One region of the Micromonospora sp. NPDC049257 genome, then DNA from elsewhere that is predicted to be linked to it. Evidence: predicted binding sites of a transcription regulator. Region 1 holds the regulator's gene; the other holds the start of a gene.
The links. Region 1 encodes HrcA, which represses chaperone genes, less so after heat shock. Its sites were predicted from a motif close to GGTTNGCACNCTCNNNNNGAGNGTGCNAACC; they were not measured.
Positions count from the first base shown of each region.

Region 2: a site for HrcA is predicted at 4,672-4,702, ahead of AB0K25_RS29870 (FmdB family zinc ribbon protein). Genes of this name have one in related genera too.

Region 1 is NZ_JBFAQU010000026.1:54,803-63,951, reverse strand. Features, by position in the region: gene AB0K25_RS26820 (serine hydrolase domain-containing protein) at 1-206, opposite strand, end outside; gene AB0K25_RS26815 (histidine triad nucleotide-binding protein) at 292-651, opposite strand; gene AB0K25_RS26810 (16S rRNA (uracil(1498)-N(3))-methyltransferase) at 1,038-1,772, opposite strand; gene dnaJ (molecular chaperone DnaJ) at 1,904-3,049, opposite strand; gene hrcA (heat-inducible transcriptional repressor HrcA) at 3,123-4,145, opposite strand; gene AB0K25_RS26795 (DUF4870 domain-containing protein) at 4,382-5,020, shown strand; gene hemW (radical SAM family heme chaperone HemW) at 5,112-6,335, opposite strand; gene AB0K25_RS26785 (enoyl-CoA hydratase-related protein) at 6,355-7,137, shown strand; gene AB0K25_RS26780 (hypothetical protein) at 7,235-8,098, shown strand; gene AB0K25_RS26775 (MOSC domain-containing protein) at 8,120-8,761, opposite strand; gene AB0K25_RS26770 (carbohydrate ABC transporter permease) at 8,804-9,149, opposite strand, start outside.
Region 2 is NZ_JBFAQU010000037.1:10,700-19,848, forward strand. Features, by position in the region: gene AB0K25_RS29840 (PD-(D/E)XK nuclease family protein) at 1-138, shown strand, start outside; gene AB0K25_RS29845 (oxygenase MpaB family protein) at 175-1,029, opposite strand; gene AB0K25_RS29850 (DUF2231 domain-containing protein) at 1,228-1,710, shown strand; gene AB0K25_RS29855 (hypothetical protein) at 1,973-2,350, opposite strand; gene AB0K25_RS29860 (hypothetical protein) at 2,894-3,076, shown strand; gene AB0K25_RS29865 (hypothetical protein) at 3,230-3,670, opposite strand; gene AB0K25_RS29870 (FmdB family zinc ribbon protein) at 4,269-4,646, opposite strand; gene AB0K25_RS29875 (5-formyltetrahydrofolate cyclo-ligase) at 5,022-5,687, opposite strand; gene AB0K25_RS29880 (diguanylate cyclase) at 5,773-8,079, shown strand; gene AB0K25_RS29885 (UTP--glucose-1-phosphate uridylyltransferase) at 8,089-9,090, shown strand; gene glp (gephyrin-like molybdotransferase Glp) at 9,087-9,149, shown strand, end outside.

The sequences.
Region 1 (9,149 bases):
ACCGAACCGATCCGGAACCGGCTGCGCGGGCCGAGCACGGTGTCGTTGCCGGTGCCGCCGACCTCGCAGGTCCACAGCGGACGGTCGGCCCGGTGCAACGCCACCGCCAGCGCCGGCACCCGGGCCTGCGCCTGGACCTGCCGGACCAGCCGCGCCAACCGGTGGGTGGCGGCCGGGCCGGTGCCCGGTCCCGCCTCGGACGTCACACCGGTCTCCGATCGTCGACGACCGTCACGTCGCAGGCCGGGTCGCCGGCGGTGGTCACGCCCGGCCCCGGGCAGCCTCCGCAGGTCACGCCAGGTCCCGGGCCAGCATCGGTCCGAGCGGCGCGCCACCGAGCAGGTGGGCGTGCACGTGGAAGACCTCCTGCCCGCCGTACGCGCCGGTGTTGAACATCAGCCGGAAGCCGTCGCCGGTCAGCCCCTCGTCCTCGGCCACCGCGGCAGCCGTGGCCAGCACCTCACCGGCCAGCGCCGGGTCACCCTGGCCGAGCGTCGCCACGTCGGCGTAGTGCTCCTTGGGGATGACCAGCACGTGCACCGGCGCCTTCGGCCCGATGTCGCGGAACGCCAGGGTGCCGGCGGTCTCCTTGACGATGGTGGCCGGAATCTCCCCGGCGACGATGCGGCAGAACAGACAGTCAGCTCCCATCCCCCCACTCTAAAGACCACCCCCACCACCCCCACTCCCCCACCACCCCCACTCCCCGCCACCCCGACCCGCCCCATCCCCCGCCAGCCCACCCCACCCGGCCCAGCCCGCCGACCCCACCCAGCCCCGCCCCGCCCCGCCCCGCCTCGGCCAGCCCTCTCGTCCCGGTGATCAAGAGCTTTACGCCAATTTCAAGCCCCCAGATGACCCAAACCTCTTGATCACCAGCCACCAACGCCGAGGGTTGGGTGGTGGGCTCGGTGATCAAGAGGTTTAGGGCGGGATTGGGCTCGCGGATGACGTAAAGCTCTTGATCACGGGACGAGGGAGGTTGGCCGGGGCGAGGTGGGGCGGAGGTGGGGCGAGGGAGGGAGGGGAAGAGGGGGTTACCAGCGGGGGAGGCGGGTGGAGAGGACGGAGAGGGCGGCCACGCCGGCGGTGGAGGTACGCAGGACCGAGGGGCCCAACCGGACCGGGCGGGCGCCGGACTCGGTGAAGGCGGTCAACTCGGTCGGGGCGATGCCGCCCTCGGGGCCGACCACGAGGATGATCTCGCCGGTGGTCGGCAGCTCGACCGTGGTCAGCCGCTCCTCGGCCTCCTCGTGCAGGACGAACGCCGCGCCGGCCCCGGCGATCCGGCGGGCCACCGTGGCGGTGGACTCGTCCGGTGCTCCCGCCACCACCGGCAACCAGGCACGACGGGCCTGCTTGGCCGCCTCCCGGGCGGTCGCCGCCCACTTCTCCCTGGCCCGTACGCCCCGGTCGCCGCGCCACTGCACCACCGAGCGGGACGCCGCCCAGGGCACGATCTCGTCCACCCCGACCTCGGTCATCGCCTGCACGGCGAGTTCACCCCGGTCGCCCTTGGCGATGCCCTGCACCACGACCAGCCGGGGGACGTCCGCGTCGATGTACCCCCGGGAGGTGACGGTGAGGTCCAGGGTGCCCCGGCCGACGGCGGTGACCACGGCGGTGGCGGTGCCACCCCGACCGTCGGCGAGCAGCAGCTCCTCGCCGACGCGCAGCCGTTGCACGGTGGCGGCGTGGTGGCCCTCGGGGCCGTCCAGGATGAGCTGGTCGGCGGTGGGCAGCGACTCGACCAGGAACAGCGGCGCGGACACGCCGATCAGGCTAACCGGCCCGGCCCCCACCGCCCCGGACCGGGCCACCACCCGGACCAAGAAACCCAGACCGGGAAACCACCGGACCGGGAAACCGTCCGAGGGCCGAGCTGACCGGAGCCGGCCCGGGGTCAGGCGTGGCCGTTGAAGGCGTCGCGCATCCGGGAGAAGAAGCCGCCCTGCTTGCTCAGCTCGGCGACCTCCTCGCCCCGGGTCTTGGCGAAGTCCCGCAGCATCTTCTCCTGGTCGGCGTCGAGCTTGGTGGGGGTACGCACGTCCAGGTGGACGTAGAGGTCACCCCGGCCGGTGCCCCGCAGGTGCGGTACGCCCCGGGCGCGCAGTCGCAGCGTGCTGCCCGGCTGGGTGCCGGCCTTGACGTCGACCGTCTCCTCGCTGTCGAGCGTCTTGATGGTCAGTCGGGTGCCCAGCGCGGCGGCCGTCATCGGGACGGTGACCCGGCAGTGCAGGTCGTCGCCCTTGCGGGAGTAGACGTCATGCGGGCGCTCGTGGATCTCGACGTAGAGGTCACCGGCGGTGCCGCCGCCCGGGCCGACCTCACCCTGCTGGGCGAGCCGGATCCGCATGCCGTCCTCGACCCCGGCGGGGATCTTGACGGTCAGCGAGCGGCGGGTCCGCACCCGGCCGTCGCCGGCACAGGTCGGGCAGGGGTGCGGGATGGTGGTGCCGTAGCCCTGGCAGACGGTGCACGGGCGGGCCGACACCACCTGGCCGAGGAAGGTCCGCTGCACCGACTGCACTTCGCCCCGGCCCCCGCACGCCTCGCAGGTCGCCAGGTGGGTGCCGGCTGCGGTGCCCGCCCCGGAGCAGGTGGTGCAGAGCACTGCGGTGTCGACGGTGATTGGGGCCTCGACGCCGAAGGCGGTCTCGTGCAGGTCCAGTTCCAGCCGCAGGATCGCGTCGGCTCCGGGGCGGGTACGCGGGCGCGGACCGCGCGCCCCACCGGCCGCACCACCGAAGAAGGCGTCCATGATGTCCTGAAAGCCGACGAACGGGCCGGCCCCACCGGGGCCACCCGGGCCACCGGCGCCCCCTCCGCCCGGGGCGAGCGGGTCGCCGCCCAGGTCGACGATCTGCCGCTTCCGGTCGTCCGAGAGGACCTCGTACGCGGCGTTGATGTCCTTGAACTTCTCCTGTGCCTCCGGGTCCGGATTGACGTCCGGGTGGAACTGCCGCGCCAGCTTGCGGTAGGCACGCTTGATCTCGTCATCGGAGGCTTCCCGGCCGACGCCGAGAATGCCGTAGTAGTCCCTGGCCACTGCGTTCCGTGTCCTCATGTTCGTCTCGCGTTGCGCCGGTCGGCGGCCGGAGCCGGCCGTCGGCCCTGACTGGTCAGTTCTGGGCCAGCAGCTCGCCCACGTAGCGTGCCACGGCCCGCACCGTGGCGATGGTGCCGGGGTAGTCCATCCGGGTCGGGCCGAGCACGCCCAGCCCACCGACGATGGTGCTGCCGGGGCCGTACCCGGTGCTGACCACCGAGGCGGCCCGCAGGTTGTCGACCTCGTTCTCGTCGCCGATCAGCACCCGGGTGGTGCTCGGTTCGGCCTCGCCGATCAGCTTGAGCAGGACGACCTCCTCTTCGAGCGCCTCCAGGATGGGTCGCAGCGAACCCTGGAAGTCGAGCAGGCCGCCCCGGGTGAGGTTGGCGGTGCCGGCGAGCGCCAACCGCTCCTCGGTGCGCTCGACGAGGGTCTCCAGCAGCACGGTGGACAGGGTGGTCATGGCCCCGCGCAGGTGCGGCGCGGACTCCTCGACCAGCGCCTGGACCAGCGGTGGGGTGTCGGACAGCCGACTGCCGACCAGTTTCTCGTTGACCAGCCGGCGCAGGTCGGTGACGTCGTCGGCGGGGACCGGCGTGGGCAGTTCGACCAGCCGCTGCTCGACCCGCCCGGTGTCGGCGATCATGACCAGCATCAGCCGGGTGGTGGAGATCGGCACCAGCTCCAGGTGCCGCACCGACGAGCGGGCCAGCGACGGGTACTGCACGACGGCGACCTGCCGGGTGAGCTGCGCCAGCAGCCGTACGGTGCGGTGCACCACGTCGTCGAGGTCGACCGCGCCGACCAGGAACCGCTCGATGGCCCGACGTTCGGCGGGGCTGAGCGGTTTGACCCGGGAGAGCCGGTCGACGAAGAGGCGGTAGCCCCGGTCGGTGGGCACCCGGCCGGCGCTGGTGTGCGGCTGGCGGATGTAACCTTCCTCCTCCAGCACCGCCATGTCGTTACGGACGGTCGCCGGGGAGACCCCGAGCTGGTGCCGCTCGACGAGCGTCTTGCTGCCGACGGGCTCCTGCGTGGCGACGTAGTCCTCGACGATCGCCCGCAGCACGGCGAGTTTGCGGTCGTCGAGACCCATCTCCCACCTCCTGTCGCACGGCGACCGGACTTCTGACGCGTCCGGCGAGCGCTCTGGCACTCGACTGTAGCGAGTGCCAGTCTACGACGGCAGTACCGCCGCTGCGTTGATCAACGACGGACCGTCGGTGCGACCGCCCCGGTGGGTTGCCGGCGTGGCCGCTGACCGAATGTCGAGGCCAACCTCACCAGTGTCGCTCTGGTGCACCCTTGCCAGCAGCCCCTACCGTGACGGGCATGACTGAACCACCTCGCCCGCCCGGCGCGGGGGACGGCTACCCGCCGGACCCGAACGCTGGCCAGGGCTCGCCATATGAGCCGCCCACCGCACCACTGTCCGGGGCACCGGGTGCAGGCGGGTATCCCCCGCCCGGCGGGTATCCGCCGCCCACCGGCGACCAGCCGCCGTCGGGTGGCTACGACCCGTCGGGGGGCTACGGCCCGCCGGGTGGCTACGGCCCGCCGGGTGGCTACCCCCCGGCCGGTGGCGGATATCCGACCGCCGGCGCGTACGGCGCCCCGACCGGTGGATACGCCAACAGCGAGGACAAGACCTGGGCGCTGGTCGCGCACTTCGGCGGGGCCGCCGGCGCGCTGATCAGCCTCGGCCCGCTCGGCTTCGTCGCCCCGCTGATCGCCTACCTGGTACGCGGTCAGCAGTCGCCGGCCGTCCGGGCGCAGGCGTTGGCCGCGCTGAACTTCCAGATCCTCTGGTCGATCATCGCGTTCGTGCTGCTCTTCGTGAGCTGGTGCCTGCTCTTCCTGCCCAGCATCGCGGTCGTGGTGATCCAGATCCTGTTCGGGATCATCGCTGGCATGAAGGCCAACGAGGGTCAGGCCTACCGCTACCCGATGTCCACCAGTTTCATCAAGTGAACCCCGGCCGGCCGCTCCCCCGGCCGGTCGGGCACCACCGCCGGCCCCGGCCCGCCCCGCTGCGGTGCGCGGCGGGCCGGCGGGGCCACGCTCAGGGCAGCAGGTCGCGGACCACCGCGTCGGCCAGCAGCCGGCCCCGCAGGGTGAGCACCGACCGCCCCTGCGGGTAGGCCACCGGGTCCAGCAGCCCGTCGGCGAGCGCACGGGCGGCGGCGGCCCGGCCCGCGTCGTCCAGCACGTCCAGCGGCAGCCCGGAGGCGAGCCGGAGCCGCAGCATCACGTCCTCCATGTGCGCCTCGGCCGGGGTGAGGATCTCCCGGGCCAGGCCGGGCGAGTGCCCGGCGGCGAGCCGTTGCGCGTACGCGCTGGGGTGTTTGACGTTCCACCAGCGCACCCCGCCGACGTGGCTGTGCGCCCCCGGGCCGAGGCCCCACCAGTCGGCCCCGGTCCAGTAGAGCAGGTTGTGCCGGCACCGGCCCGCCTCGCTGCGGGCCCAGTTGGAGACCTCGTACCAGGAGAACCCGGCCGCGTCGAGGGCGGCCTCCGCCGCCAGGTAGCGGTCGGCCGCCACGTCGTCGGAGGGGTACGGCAGCTCGCCGCGCCGCATCCGGGCGGCCAACCGGGTGCCGTCCTCCACGATCAGGGCGTACGCGCTGACGTGGTCGACCCCGGCGGCGACGACCTGCTCCAGCGAGGCGGCGAAGTCCTCGGCGCGCTCCCCCGGCGTGCCGTAGATCAGGTCCAGGTTGACGTGGTCGAACCCGGCGTCGCGGGCCTCCCGGGCGGCCTCGGCGGCCCGGCCGGGGCGGTGGGTCCGGTCGAGGACCGCCAGCACCCCGGCGGCGGCGGACTGCATGCCCAGCGAGATCCGGGTGTAGCCGGCGGCCCGCAGGGTCTTCAGCGACTGCGGGGTGACCGACTCGGGGTTGGCCTCGGTGGTCACCTCGGCGTCGGCGGCCAGTCCCCAGGTGCGGTCGATGCCGTCCAGCAGGCGGGCCAGGTCGTCGGCGGGTAGCAGGGTGGGGGTGCCGCCGCCGACGAAGACCGTGTCGACCCTCGGTGGCGGGGCGTCGCCGAGCACCCGGGCGGCGAGCGCCAACTCGGCGAGCACGGTGTCGGCGTACGACTCCCGGCTGACGCCTGCGCCCAGCTCGGCGGCGGTGTAGGTGTTGAAGTCGCAGTAGCCGCAGCGGCTGGCGCAGAACGGCACGTGCAGGTAGACGCCGAAACCGCGCGCGCCGACCTCCCGCAGGGCGGTGGTGGGCAGTGCGCCGTCGACGGGAACGGTCTCACCATCTGGAAGGACGCCGGGCATGGCCACTAGTGTGCCCGGCATGACCTCTCCCGACCGACTCGTGCGGGTCGCCACGGCCCGTGGGGTGACCACGCTCACCCTGGACAGCCCGCACAACCGCAACGCGCTGTCCACGGCGCTGATGACCGAGCTGCTGGCCGGGATCGCCGCGGCGGTCGCCGACGACGCGGTCCGGGTGGTCGTGCTGGACCACACCGGTCCGGTCTTCTGCTCCGGGGCGGACCTGAAGGAGACGGCGGCGGCGTACGCCAGCGGGTCGGTGCCGGCCGGGATGCTCGGTGACGTGCTGGTGGCGGTGCGGGAGTGCCCGAAGCCGGTGCTGGCGAAGGTGGCCGGGCCGGCGCGGGCCGGCGGTCTGGGCCTGATCGCGGCGGCGGACCTGGCGGTCTGCGCGCAGGAGGCGACGTTCGCCTTCACCGAGGTGCGGATCGGGGTGATCCCGGCGGTGATCTCGGCGACCGTGCTGCCCCGGCTGCATCCCCGGGCCGCTGCCGAGCTGTACCTGACCGGCGACACCTTCGACGGTGGGCGGGCCGCCGAGGTGGGCCTGGTGACCGCCGCCGTGCCGGCCGCCGAGCTGGACGCGGCGGTGGCCGGGTACTGCGCGTCGCTGGTCCGGGGGGCGCCGGGGGCGTTGGCCGGGACGAAGGAGTTGCTGCGCCGACCGCCGGCCACGGACCTGCGGGCGGAGATCGCCGACCTGTCCGCCCGCTCCACCGGTTACTTCCTGTCGGCCGAGGGCCGCGAGGGCGTGGCGGCGTTCCGCGAGCGGCGGGACGCCGCCTGGGTACCGACGGATTGAGCTGGTTTCTTCCGATTCCGTGCGGGAACGTGAACCGGTCGACCGACCCGGGGTCCCCGGATGACGACGTAGGCTGGCTCCGACCCTGAAACAGGAGGTGCGGGTGCGGACACGGACATTCGTGGCAGCCGGTGTCGTGGTGGCGTTGTTCGCCATCGTCGGGGGCTGGGGAGTCCGTCAGTTCGACGGGGAGCTTCGGCTCCCCATCGCGGGCCGCAGTTGCACCGTTCAGGCCGACGGCACCGTGAAGCTCGACGCCGACCAGATGGCCAACGCGGCCACCATCGCCGCGATCGGCATGCAACGGCAGATGCCCGAACAGGCCGTGGTGGTCGCCCTGGCCACCGCCTACCAGGAGTCGGGGCTGCGCAACCTCACCCACGGTGACCGGGACTCGCTCGGCCTCTTCCAGCAGCGCCCCAGCCAGGGTTGGGGCACCCCGGAGCAGATCCGCGACCAGCGGTACGCGGCGACCCGGTTCTACAAGGCGTTGAAGAAGGTGCGCGGCTGGGAGCGGATGGAGGTCACCGACGCCGCCCAGGCGGTGCAGCGGTCGGCGTACCCGACGGCGTACCAGAAGTGGGCCGACGAGTCCCAGGTGCTGGCGCGGGCCCTGCTCGGCGAGGCGACCGGCGCCGTGGCCTGCACGGTGGGGCGTACCCCGGTGATGCGCGGGCAGGCGGCGGCGGCTGAGCTGACCCGTGGCCTGACCCTCGACTGGGGTCTGCCCGACGCCGGGGCGGTGGCCGAGCTGACCGACGTGACGGTGCCCGCCACGGACGTCCGCGACGGCTGGCGGTACGCGCACTGGTTGGTCTCGCACGCCCCCGACCACGGGGTGAAACGGGTCCGCTTCGACGGTCTGGAGTGGAGCGCCGACAACGGCCGGTGGGCGAAGGTCTCCGACGGCCGGCCGACCGAGGCGAGGGTGCTGGCCGAGGTCTTCGCCGACCGCGCCTGACGGGTCGACGGGCCGGTGCGGTCAGCCGGCGACGTTCAGCCGGCGACGCACCTTCTCCCGGGTCGATTCGGGCAGGTCGGGGACGTCGAGCAGCCGGGGCAGCAGTTCCGGTTCCAGGCTGGTGGCCCGGAACACCTCGCCGATGGTGACGCCGTGCGCCGGCCGGTCCACCACCTCGACCGGGTCGCCCGCGCCGACCTCGCCGTCGCGCAGCACCCGCAGGTACGCCCCGGGCATGGCCCGGACGGTGAACCGCTTGATCAGGTCGGGCACCCCCCAGAAGCCGGCGAAGGTCAGGCACGGGGTACGCGGCTTGGTGACCTGGAGCAGCGCCGACCCGACGGCCCAGCGTTCGCCGATCACCGCGCCGGTGACGTCCACCGCCCAGGTGGTGAGGTTCTCCCCGAAGCCGCCGGGGCGGATGTCGCGGCGCAGCTCGGCCGACCACCAGCCGGCGTCCTCCTGGGCGTAGGCGTAGACCGCCTGGTCGGGGCCGCCGTGCTGGGCCCGCTCACCGATGAAGTCACCGACCACCCCGTCGGCGCGCAGCAGCACCGGACCGTCGACCGGCCGCTTGTCGATGCCGCTGCGTCCGCTCGCGTCGCCCGCCCACTGCGCCTGCGTCACCACGCCGAGGTTCACCGCCGCCACCCTGCCCGTCATGGCCCCAGGGTACGGCCGGGCGCGGGTGGTCACCGTCCCGGCTCAGCCCTTGACCGCACCGGCGACCAGACCGGAGACCATCCGCCGCTGCACCAGCAGGAAGAAGACGATCACGGGGAGGGTGAACAGGGTGGAGGCGGCCATCACCGATCCCCAGGCGGTGTCGTCCCGGCCGAAGAAGAACGTCATCGCCACCGGCAGGGTGTAGCGGCTCTGGTCGTTGACGAAGGTCAGCGCGAAGATCAGCTCGTTCCAGGCGGTGATGAAGGAGAAGATGCTGGTCGCCACCAGGCCCGGCGCGACCAGTGGGAAGAGGACCTTCCGGAAGATCTGCGACCGGCTCGCCCCGTCGATCGCGGCGGCCTCCTCCAGCTCCTTGGGCACCGCC
Region 2 (9,149 bases), on a different contig from region 1:
GACGAGGCGTTCCCTGCCGTCGCCGGGCCCCGCTGCGGCTGGTGCGACTACCGGCGTACCTGCCCGGTCGGCGCGCAGACCCCCGGCCGCGAGCCGTGGTCGGCGATCGACCGCCCCACCGCTCCGCAGGCCGACTGACCGACCTCCCGCGTCGGGTCTACCCGTCCCGGATGGTCAGGCGGCGGCGGTGAGACGGGCGGCACGGTCCTTCGCCGCCTGCTGGATCGGGCTCTCCCGCCAGTTGCGGGGCAACGCCGCCAGGGCCAGTCGCAGCGTCCGGACGCTCAGGTCGGCCGACAGCGCGGTGGTGGGCAGTCCCAGCCCGCCGTAGAGTCGCAGCGCCCACGGTGGCAGCAGCCCGAGCGCCGTGCCGGCCACCCCGAAGTACGCCCAGCGTGGCGGCCCCAGGCTCAACCCGAGGCGGGCCGGCCGGCTCAGCTTCCACGGGATCGGCGGGGCGGTCAGGAACAGCGCGGTCTCCGCCGCCTCCCTGGTCATCCGTAGCTCGGGCCGGACCGCCCGGTAGTAGTCGGCCACCTCGGCGGCGCTGCCGGGCACCCCGGCCGGGTCGAGCCCGACAAGTGCGGCGGCCCGCCGCTGCTCGGCGTAATATCCGTCCACCTCGGCATCGGTCAGCGACAGACCGGCCCGGCGGGCGGTGCCGACGAACGACTCGGCCCCGGTGACGTGCACCCAGCGCAGCAGATCCGGCTCGTCGATCCGGAACCGCTCGCCGGTGAACGGGTCGGTGGCGCGCAGCCGGGCATGCAGGGCCCGCAACCGCCGGCCGGCCGCCTCGGCCTCGGCGGTGGTGCCGTAGTTCACCGTGTCGATGTACGTGCCGGTGCGGACCAGCCGCCCCCAGGCGTCCGACCGGTAGTTGCTGTTCTGGGCCACCCCGGCCATCGCCCGGGGGTGCAGGGTCTGCAGATAGAGGGAGCGCAGGCCGGCGACGATCAGGATCGGTTCGTCGTGCACCTTCCAGGTGACCGAACCGGGACCGAAGAGGCCGAGATCGTCGGTGTCCACCCGTCAACAGTGCCACGCTCGACGAGGTACCGCCGTCCGTCGTCGTGACCCTCGCCCGGAACCAGCGGGTGCGGGACGGGCCGGGACGCGGTGAACCGGAACCTCCGCCACCGCGTGTACGCGTACGGCGAGACGCTGCGACACCAGGCTCGACGTACGCTGTCTGCCGCAACCCGCATTCCACGCTCGGAGGTGTCGGTGTTCAAGGAGATCAACGGTCTGCCAGGTCACGTCCTGGTGGTCCATGCCGTGGTCGTCTTCGTCCCACTACTCGCGCTGCTGGCCAGCGCCTACGGGCTGATGCCGCGCTGGCGGCCCCGCCTCGACTGGGCGGTGGCCATCCTGGCCGTGATCACCCCGGTCCTCGCCTGGGTGGCGACCGAATCGGGGGAGGCGTTCGAGGAGGCGCTGCGGGCGAAGGGCTACTCGCCCGAGCTACTCGCCAAGATCCACGAACATTCCGAGTACGGCGAGACGCTGCAGTGGTTCACCATCGGGCTGGCCGTGGCGGCGCTGCTGCTGCTGGCGGTGACCAGCAGTCGGGTGCGTACCCCGAACCTGCCCGGCTGGGCACCCTGGGTCCTCACCGCGATCGTCGTGGTGCTGTCGGTGTTCGCGCTCGTCTACGTCTATCTCACCGGGGACAGCGGTGCCGCCTCGGTGTGGAGCAACACGTTCTGACCAGTCGCCTGCGTGCTGACCGGTCGGCCTGGCTGCCCGGCAGCATGGCGGCCCGGTCGGCATGGCGGCCCGGTCGGGCCCGTTCGGCCTGGCTGCCCGGTCGGGCCCGGTCGGTTGTCCGCCTGCTGACCGGTTGTCCGGGTGCTGAGCGGTCTTGTTCGTGCTGACCGGTCGGCCTGGTCGGCCTGGTCGGTCGGCGCGTGGGCCGGGCAGCGCCTTCGGCGTGTGCGCCGGATGGCGTTCGGGAGTGTTCGGCGGGTGTTCAGAACAGTGCCCGGGAGCAGAGCAGACAGAGCAGCAGTAGCAACACGGTGCCGATGACCGCGCCGACGCTCCAGGTGACCCGCTGCGCCCGTTGCTCTGCCGCGTCCATCGCCTCCATGTCCTGCGCCGGCAGGGTGCGGGCGGGAGTCGCTTCCAGGTGCACCGGGGGACGCCAGCCCGGCGGCGGTGGCGTGGTGGGCGGCGGCCCGTGGTAACCACCCCGCCCCGACCAGGCCGAACTCGTCCCCGGTGCGGTACTGCCCGTCCAGGGAGTGGTCGGGACCGTTCCCGGGATCGACGTACCCACCCTCGGCGGCGCGGCCGGCTCACCGGACGGCGGGCCGGCCGGTGGGCTGGCGGGTCGACCGGACGGCAGGCCGGGTGCCGGCGCGTCGACCGGGCTGGCCCAGGGCGAGGGCTGGTGCGTCGCCCCACCTTCCGCTTCCCCGGCACCCCCGGCACCCGCGCCGGTCGCGACCCCGCTCTCTGCCCCGTGTTCGGTTCCGGCACTGGTTCTGGTCTCGGCCCTGGTTTCGGCCCCGGCCTCAGGGGCCGCGTCAACCCCGGTGGTGGGAGATCCGTCAAGGTGGTGCGGGGCACCCGTTCCGCCGGGGATGGTGCTCGGGTGAGGCTGGCGGGTCGAGAGTGTCGGCTCGGTGGTGTCCGCTGGGCTGGTGGTGTCCGTCGGGCTGGCGGGGCGTGTCGGGGGTGTCGGCCCGGCGGGTGCGGGGGTGGGCGGCTGTGCGGGTGGGCGTCGCCAGTATTCGTCGTCGGGGCTGGCACCGCTGGGGGTCGTCACGCCATCCGACGCTACCAACGTGAGGGCCGGACGCGGCGGACCCTTGCCGGGGAGACCCGGCAGTTGGCCGCCGTGGTGGTGTGCGGGAAGTGGGCGGTCTGAGGAGTAACCTTGCCGCTCGTGAGCACCGAGGATCTGGCCGGCGGCGGTGTGCCCGGCGATGACGACCGCGCGGTCGACCTCAGCGACGACTTCGTGGTGCTGCCTGAGCAGACCGCCGACGACACCGACTTCGGGTGGGGTGAGCGCCGGGACGGCAACGACGACTGGTTGCTCGCCGAGCGCCCCCCACACTGGAGTTGACCATCGTCGGCCGCCGGTGGGCCGCAACATCCACTCCAGGGTGGCGACAATGCGGTTCCGGATGGGCGCGATATCGCTGTCTCGGCCCGCAGTCTGGCGGTCAGGCGGTGTGGTCGACGACGACCTTGCCGAAGACCTCGCCGCAGGAGTGGATCATCCTCGGATGACGACGCTGAAGCGGCTCCCTTCCGGCTGACCGACGGACCGTTGCGCCTGATCGGGGCGTACGGCCAGGTAGAGCGCAGACGAGCCGTCCCCGGCCCCGGCGCCCACCACGTCGAGGACCAGGGCGTCGGCCGCCAGCAGAACAGGTGCTCCAGCGCTGCGCCCGGCCGGCAGCACGAGCAGGTCGACCCGTGCACCGGGGCGCAGGACCGCGAGGGCGGCCGGTTCGGCCAGGCGGACGGGCACTCCCACGAAGCCGCTCGGCAGCGGTACGGCAGTCGGGGTGCCTTCCTCGGCGGGCCTTCCGGTCTCCTGCGTACCGGACCGGGGGTCGCCCACCCCGTCGGGGACGCCGGCCCCGCTGACGCCCGGTCGTACCGTCCGATGGTGCGGCTGGCCGGACTGGCCGCCGACGGCGGGCCCGGCCACGGTCGGTGGGTCCGGACATCCCGCCGCGTTGAATGTGCCGGCGGGAGGTCCGGCCGCGCTGGGCCTGCCGGTGGCGGGATCTGTGGCATGGGGCCTCCCCATGGGAGGTCCCGCCGGGCCGAGGGCGACGGCAGGTGGTGGGGCACCGGTGGAACAGCCAGCCGGGGTGTCCATGACGATCACCGCCAGCCCCAGCAGGACCGCCACCAAGGCCGCCCGCAACATGGTCCCCCCACCGGGGCGACGCGGCCAGCGGAATGCTCGCAGCGAGCCTTCTCCATCGACCGCACCGGTCACCATGCAACACCCTCTGCCGCTCACCGGATGCCCTGGCGGCACCCCCCGGCCCAGCAGGCTATGTCGCACCCACCCAAACCCCACGCCCCCTCACCCACACCCTGTGGACAACACCCCGCCTGTGGAAAACCCCACCCCCACCCGTCCCCCCACCCCCGTCCCCCCACCCACCCACAAGTGGCGTGATCAAGAGGTTTGCGTCAAATACCGCGATCAACTTGACGCAAATCTCTTGATCACTGCGTCAACGTGACGCAAAGCTCTTGATCGCGGGGGCGGGGTGGGGCGGTGGGGGAGGGGGTCAGGAGGTCGTGGTGGTGGGGGCGGGCTTGGTGGAACTGGTCGAGCCCGACGGGCCGGAGGTGGTGGACGAGGAGGACGAGTTGGGGGTCGAGGAACCGCCCGAGGTCGACGACGAGCCGGAGCCCGAGGAGTCGCCACCGGAAGAGGTGCCCTCCGACTTCGCCGGCTTCGTCGTGCCGCCCTTGCCCTCGGTGCCCGCCGCCCGGGAGTCGGTGCGGTAGAAGCCGGAGCCCTTGAACACGACCCCGACCGAGTTGAAGACCTTGCGCAGCCGCCCCTCGCACGCGGGGCACTCGGTCAGCGGCTCGTCGGAGAACGACTGCACCGCCTCGAGCTGGTGGCCGCACGCGGTGCAGGCGTACTGGTACGTGGGCACGTTCTCCTCCGGATCTGGTTCAGCCGATTGGCACTCGACGTATTCGAGTGCCAATGGTGCGTCATCGGACCCGGGTTCGTCCAGCGGACGTGATCGTCACCCACCCGCCGGGAGGTCCGGACCAGCGGGGGAGCAGGCGCGAACCGGACCTCGGCGAGCCGGGTCCGCACCCCACCACCGGCGAAGTTCGACGCCGTCGGCGCACCGCCCGCCGTCGGCAGGGCGCCACCAGCGAAGTCCGACGTCGTCACTGCACCGCGCCGCCGCAGAGCCCGACGCCGTCACCGGACCGCAGAATCAGCGGAGTCCGACGTCGTCAGCGCACCGTGCCACCACGGAGCCCGACACCGTCAGCCGAAGCGGGGCCCGACGCCGTCAGCCGACCGCAGCATCAGCGGAGCCCGACGCCGTCAGCGCAATCCCGTCCCGGGTGAGCAGGCGCAGACCTTCCGACGGGGTGAGAGCCGCCCGCACCGGCCGGTCGTGCGGCTGGGCGGGCAGCACCGGGAGCAGTTCACCGTCGTGCAGCAGCGCCACGGTCATGGTGGCCGCCGGTACCCGGGCCAGCGCCCGGTCGTAGGAGCCGCCGCCCCGGCCCAGCCGTAGGCCGTGCCGGTCCACCGCCAGGGCGGGCACCACCACCAGGGATGCTCCGACGATCGCCGTCCGGCCCCGCCGGGGTCCGTGCGGCTCGCGCATCCCCCGGCCGGCGGCGACCAGGGTGCCCGGTCCGGCGTACGGGGCCCAGTCCAGGTCGAGGTCGTCGCGGAGCACGGGCAGCAGCAGCTCCGCCCCGGCCGGCAGCGCGGCCCGGAGCACCTCGGGCAGGTCGGGGCCGCCCGGCTCGGAGCCGACCGGCACGTACCCGGTCATCGTGGCCGGCCGCAGGCGGCGTACCAGCGCGGTCAGTTCGGCTTGGACGCGCGTCGCGGCGGCGGAGCGGTGGGCTGCGGTGAGCGCCCGGCGGTGGGCGAGCAGCACGGCGCGTGTCTCGCGTTTGGCCGCGTGGAGGGCTTCCGCTTCATCAGAAAAATCGGGCACGCAACACTCCTGACGCAACGCTGTCAATGTGGTCGCTCTGTGTCAGCATCGCAGGAACGGGCCTGGAACTTCCGGGGGGACAGCGTTGACGCTACGCGGGCGGTTGACGGCGGCCTTCCTCACGGTGGTGCTCGGTCCCGTGCTGCTCGGCGCGGTCTTCGTCGGCACCACCCTGTCGACGGTGGACCGCACCCGGTCCACCGAACGGCTCGGCCTGGCCGCGTCCGCCGTGCGTACCTCGATCGACGCGTTGTGCCAGCAGTTGCGGGCCGCCGCCGACGCGGTGGCCCTGCGCCCCGACCCGGCGACCCGGGCGGGCGCGGCCGGTCAGGTGGTCAGCCGGGGGTTGGCCACCGCCGTGCTGGTCACCGACGTGACCGGTGGCACCACGTACGCCACCCCGGGTGGGCCGGCGACTCCGTGGCAGGACTGCGCGGGCGTCCGCACCGGCGGACCGGTCCGGGCGCTGAGCGCCCGGGTGGACCTGCGTGACCCGGCGGGCACGCCGCTCGGCGCGGTGGCCGCCGCCGAGGTGGTCGACCCGGCGTTCGTGGCCCGGCTGGCCGCCGCGACCGGCGTCGCGGTCACCCTCCTCGACGACACCGCCGGCCCCGACCGGATCACCCACACCACCGAGACCCGTCGGGTACGCGACGCGGTGCTCGCCGCGGCCGGCACCCTCGATGGTGACCGGGTCACCGCGACCCGGGACGGCCGGTACGTGCGGCGGCTCGGGCCGGCCCCGGGGCAGCCGTTGCCTCTGGTCCTTTCCGTGGCCGGGGAGCGACCGTCGGGCCTGCCGGCGGCACTGGTCGGGGCGGTGCTGCTCGCCGTGGTGGTGGCGGTGCTGACGGCGTGGCGGCTGGCCCGGGTCACCACCCGGCCGTTGGTGGAGTTGGCCGGTGCGGTGGACCGGGTCGCCCGGGGTGACCTGACCGCCCGGGTGCCGGTGCGCAGCCGGGACGAGATCGGCGGGCTCGCCGCCGCGTTCAACCGGATGATCCGGGAGACCGCCGGGTACGTGGCTGCGCTGACCAGCAGCCGGGACCAGTTGCGGGGGCACCTGAGGGTGCTCGGGGACACCCTGGCCAGCACCCACGACCTGCAACGCATCCTGCGGGTGATCCTGCACAGCGCGATCGCGGCGACCGGGGCGCGGGCCGGGGCGGTGCTGCTGGTCGACGACGCCGGGGTGCTCGTCGGGCAGTGCGCGGAAGGGCTGGCCGGGCGTTGCCCACCGGGCACCGAGCCGGAGGAGTTGCGGGTGCCGGTGGGCACGGGGGTGGTCGGTGCGGTCGCCGCCACGGGTGAACCGCAGCGGGGCCGGGTCCCGTCGGGCCCGACGCCGACCGGCGAACCGTGGTGCGAGACGTACGTGGCGGTGCCGTTCACCGCACCCGGTGGGGACGCCGCCGGCCGGGACCCGGCGGTCGGGGTGCTGGTCCTCTACGACCGGTTGGGCGTCGGCGAGTTCGACGACGACGACCTGGCGACCCTGCGGACCTTCGCCGGGCACGCGGCGGTGGCGGTGGAGAACGTCCGGGTGCACGAGGAGGCGCAGCGGTTGTCGTTGACCGACCCGCTGACCGGGCTGTGGAACTACCGGTACCTGCGTGAGTCGCTGCGCCGGGAGGTGGAGCGGGCCAGCCGGTTCGGCCGGATGCTCAGCATCCTCGTCCTCGACCTGGACCGGTTCAAGATCGTCAACGACAGTTACGGGCACGCCGCCGGGGACGCCGTGCTCGCCGAGTTCGCCCGCCGGGTCCGGGGCGAGATCCGCGAGGTGGACCTGGCCTTCCGGCAGGGCGGTGAGGAGTTCGTGGTGCTGCTGCCGGAGACCGACGCCCGGGGCGCGGCGACCGTCGCCGAGCGGTTGGGCGCGGCGGTGCGGGAGGCCCCGGTCGTGGTCGCCGGCCACGCGGGTGTCCCGACCACGATCGCGGTGTCGGTCTCGATCGGCATCGCCGTCTATCCCGACCACGCCTGCACCGGCGCGGAGGTGCTGGACGCCGCCGACGAGGCGTTGTACGCGGCCAAGGGCGCCGGCCGTGACGGCTACCGGGTGGCGACGGCGCGGCCCCGACCGACGCCGGCAGCCGACGGTGCGGTCGAGGAGATCGCCGTACCGGCGGGGGCGACCAGCCCGGACGACGGCCTGCCCCGGGCCGGTCCGCCCGTCGGGCCGACCAGCGCCACCCGGCCACCCGCCCACCGGCCGCCCACCGACCGGGTAGCCGGCGACGACCTGCCGACCGACGGGTCGATCGACCTACCTGCCGACGGGTCGACCGGTGGGCCGGCCGGTCGGCACGCCGTCGGTGCTCCCGGTGTGACGCAGCCGGGCGGCGCGTCTTCCGGTCCTCACCCGCCGCGGCAGAGCCGTGGCCGATAGTCTCGCGGCATGTCGGAGCACTCAGCGAACCCCTCAACGACCGCCGCGACCGGTCGCGCCCGCGCGGTCAAGGCCGTGATCCCGGCCGCCGGCCTGGCCACCCGGTTCCTGCCGGCCACGAAGGCGGTGCCCAAGGAGCTGCTACCGGTGATCGACCGACCGGTGCTCCAGTACATCGTCGAGGAAGCCGCCCAGGCCGGCATCGGTGACGTGCTGCTGATCACCGGTCGCGGCAAGACGTCGATGGTGGACCACTTCGACCGTCGCCCCGACCTGGAGGCCCGGCTGGAGGCCAAGGGCGACGCCGAGCGGCTCGCCGCGGTCAAGCGCCCCAGCGAGCTGGCCGAGATCTACACCTGCCGGCAGCCGGAGCAGCTCGGCCTCGGCCACGCCGTCGGGTACGCCGAGTCGCACGTCGGCGACCAGCCCTTCGCGGTGCTCCTCGGTGACGAGTTCGTCAAGCCGTCGGAGCCGCTGCTGCCGGCCATGTTGGAGCTCCAGGCCCGTACCGGCGGGGTGGTGCTGGCGTTCTTCGAGGTCGACCCGGCCGAGACCAAGCGGTACGGCATCGCCTCGGTCGAACCGGCCGAAGCGGAGCTGACCGACATCGGAGAGGTCGTCCGGGTCACCGGCATGGTGGAGAAGCCCCAGCCGGAGGACGCCCCGAGCAACCTCGCCGTCCTCGGCCGGTACGTCCTGCCGGGGCGGATCTTCGACGCGATCCGGCGTACCGAACCGGGCAGCGGCGGGGAGATCCAGCTGACCGACGCGATGGAACTGCTGCGCAGCGAGGGGGTGCCGGTGCACGCGATCGTCTACCGGGGCACCCGCTACGACACCGGCATGCCGCTGGGCTACCTCCAGACAGTCGTGCAGATCGCCGTCGAGCGGGAGGACCTCGGCGCCGAGTTCCGCGCCTGGCTGACCGAGTTCGTCAACAACGGCGACGAGACGGTCACCGCGGCGATCATCAACGGGGTACGCGACACGGCGGGCGGCTCCGGTACATGACCTCGACGGCCGACGCCGAGGCGGCCGCGAACGAGTTGACGCCGCTCGCCGACTACCTG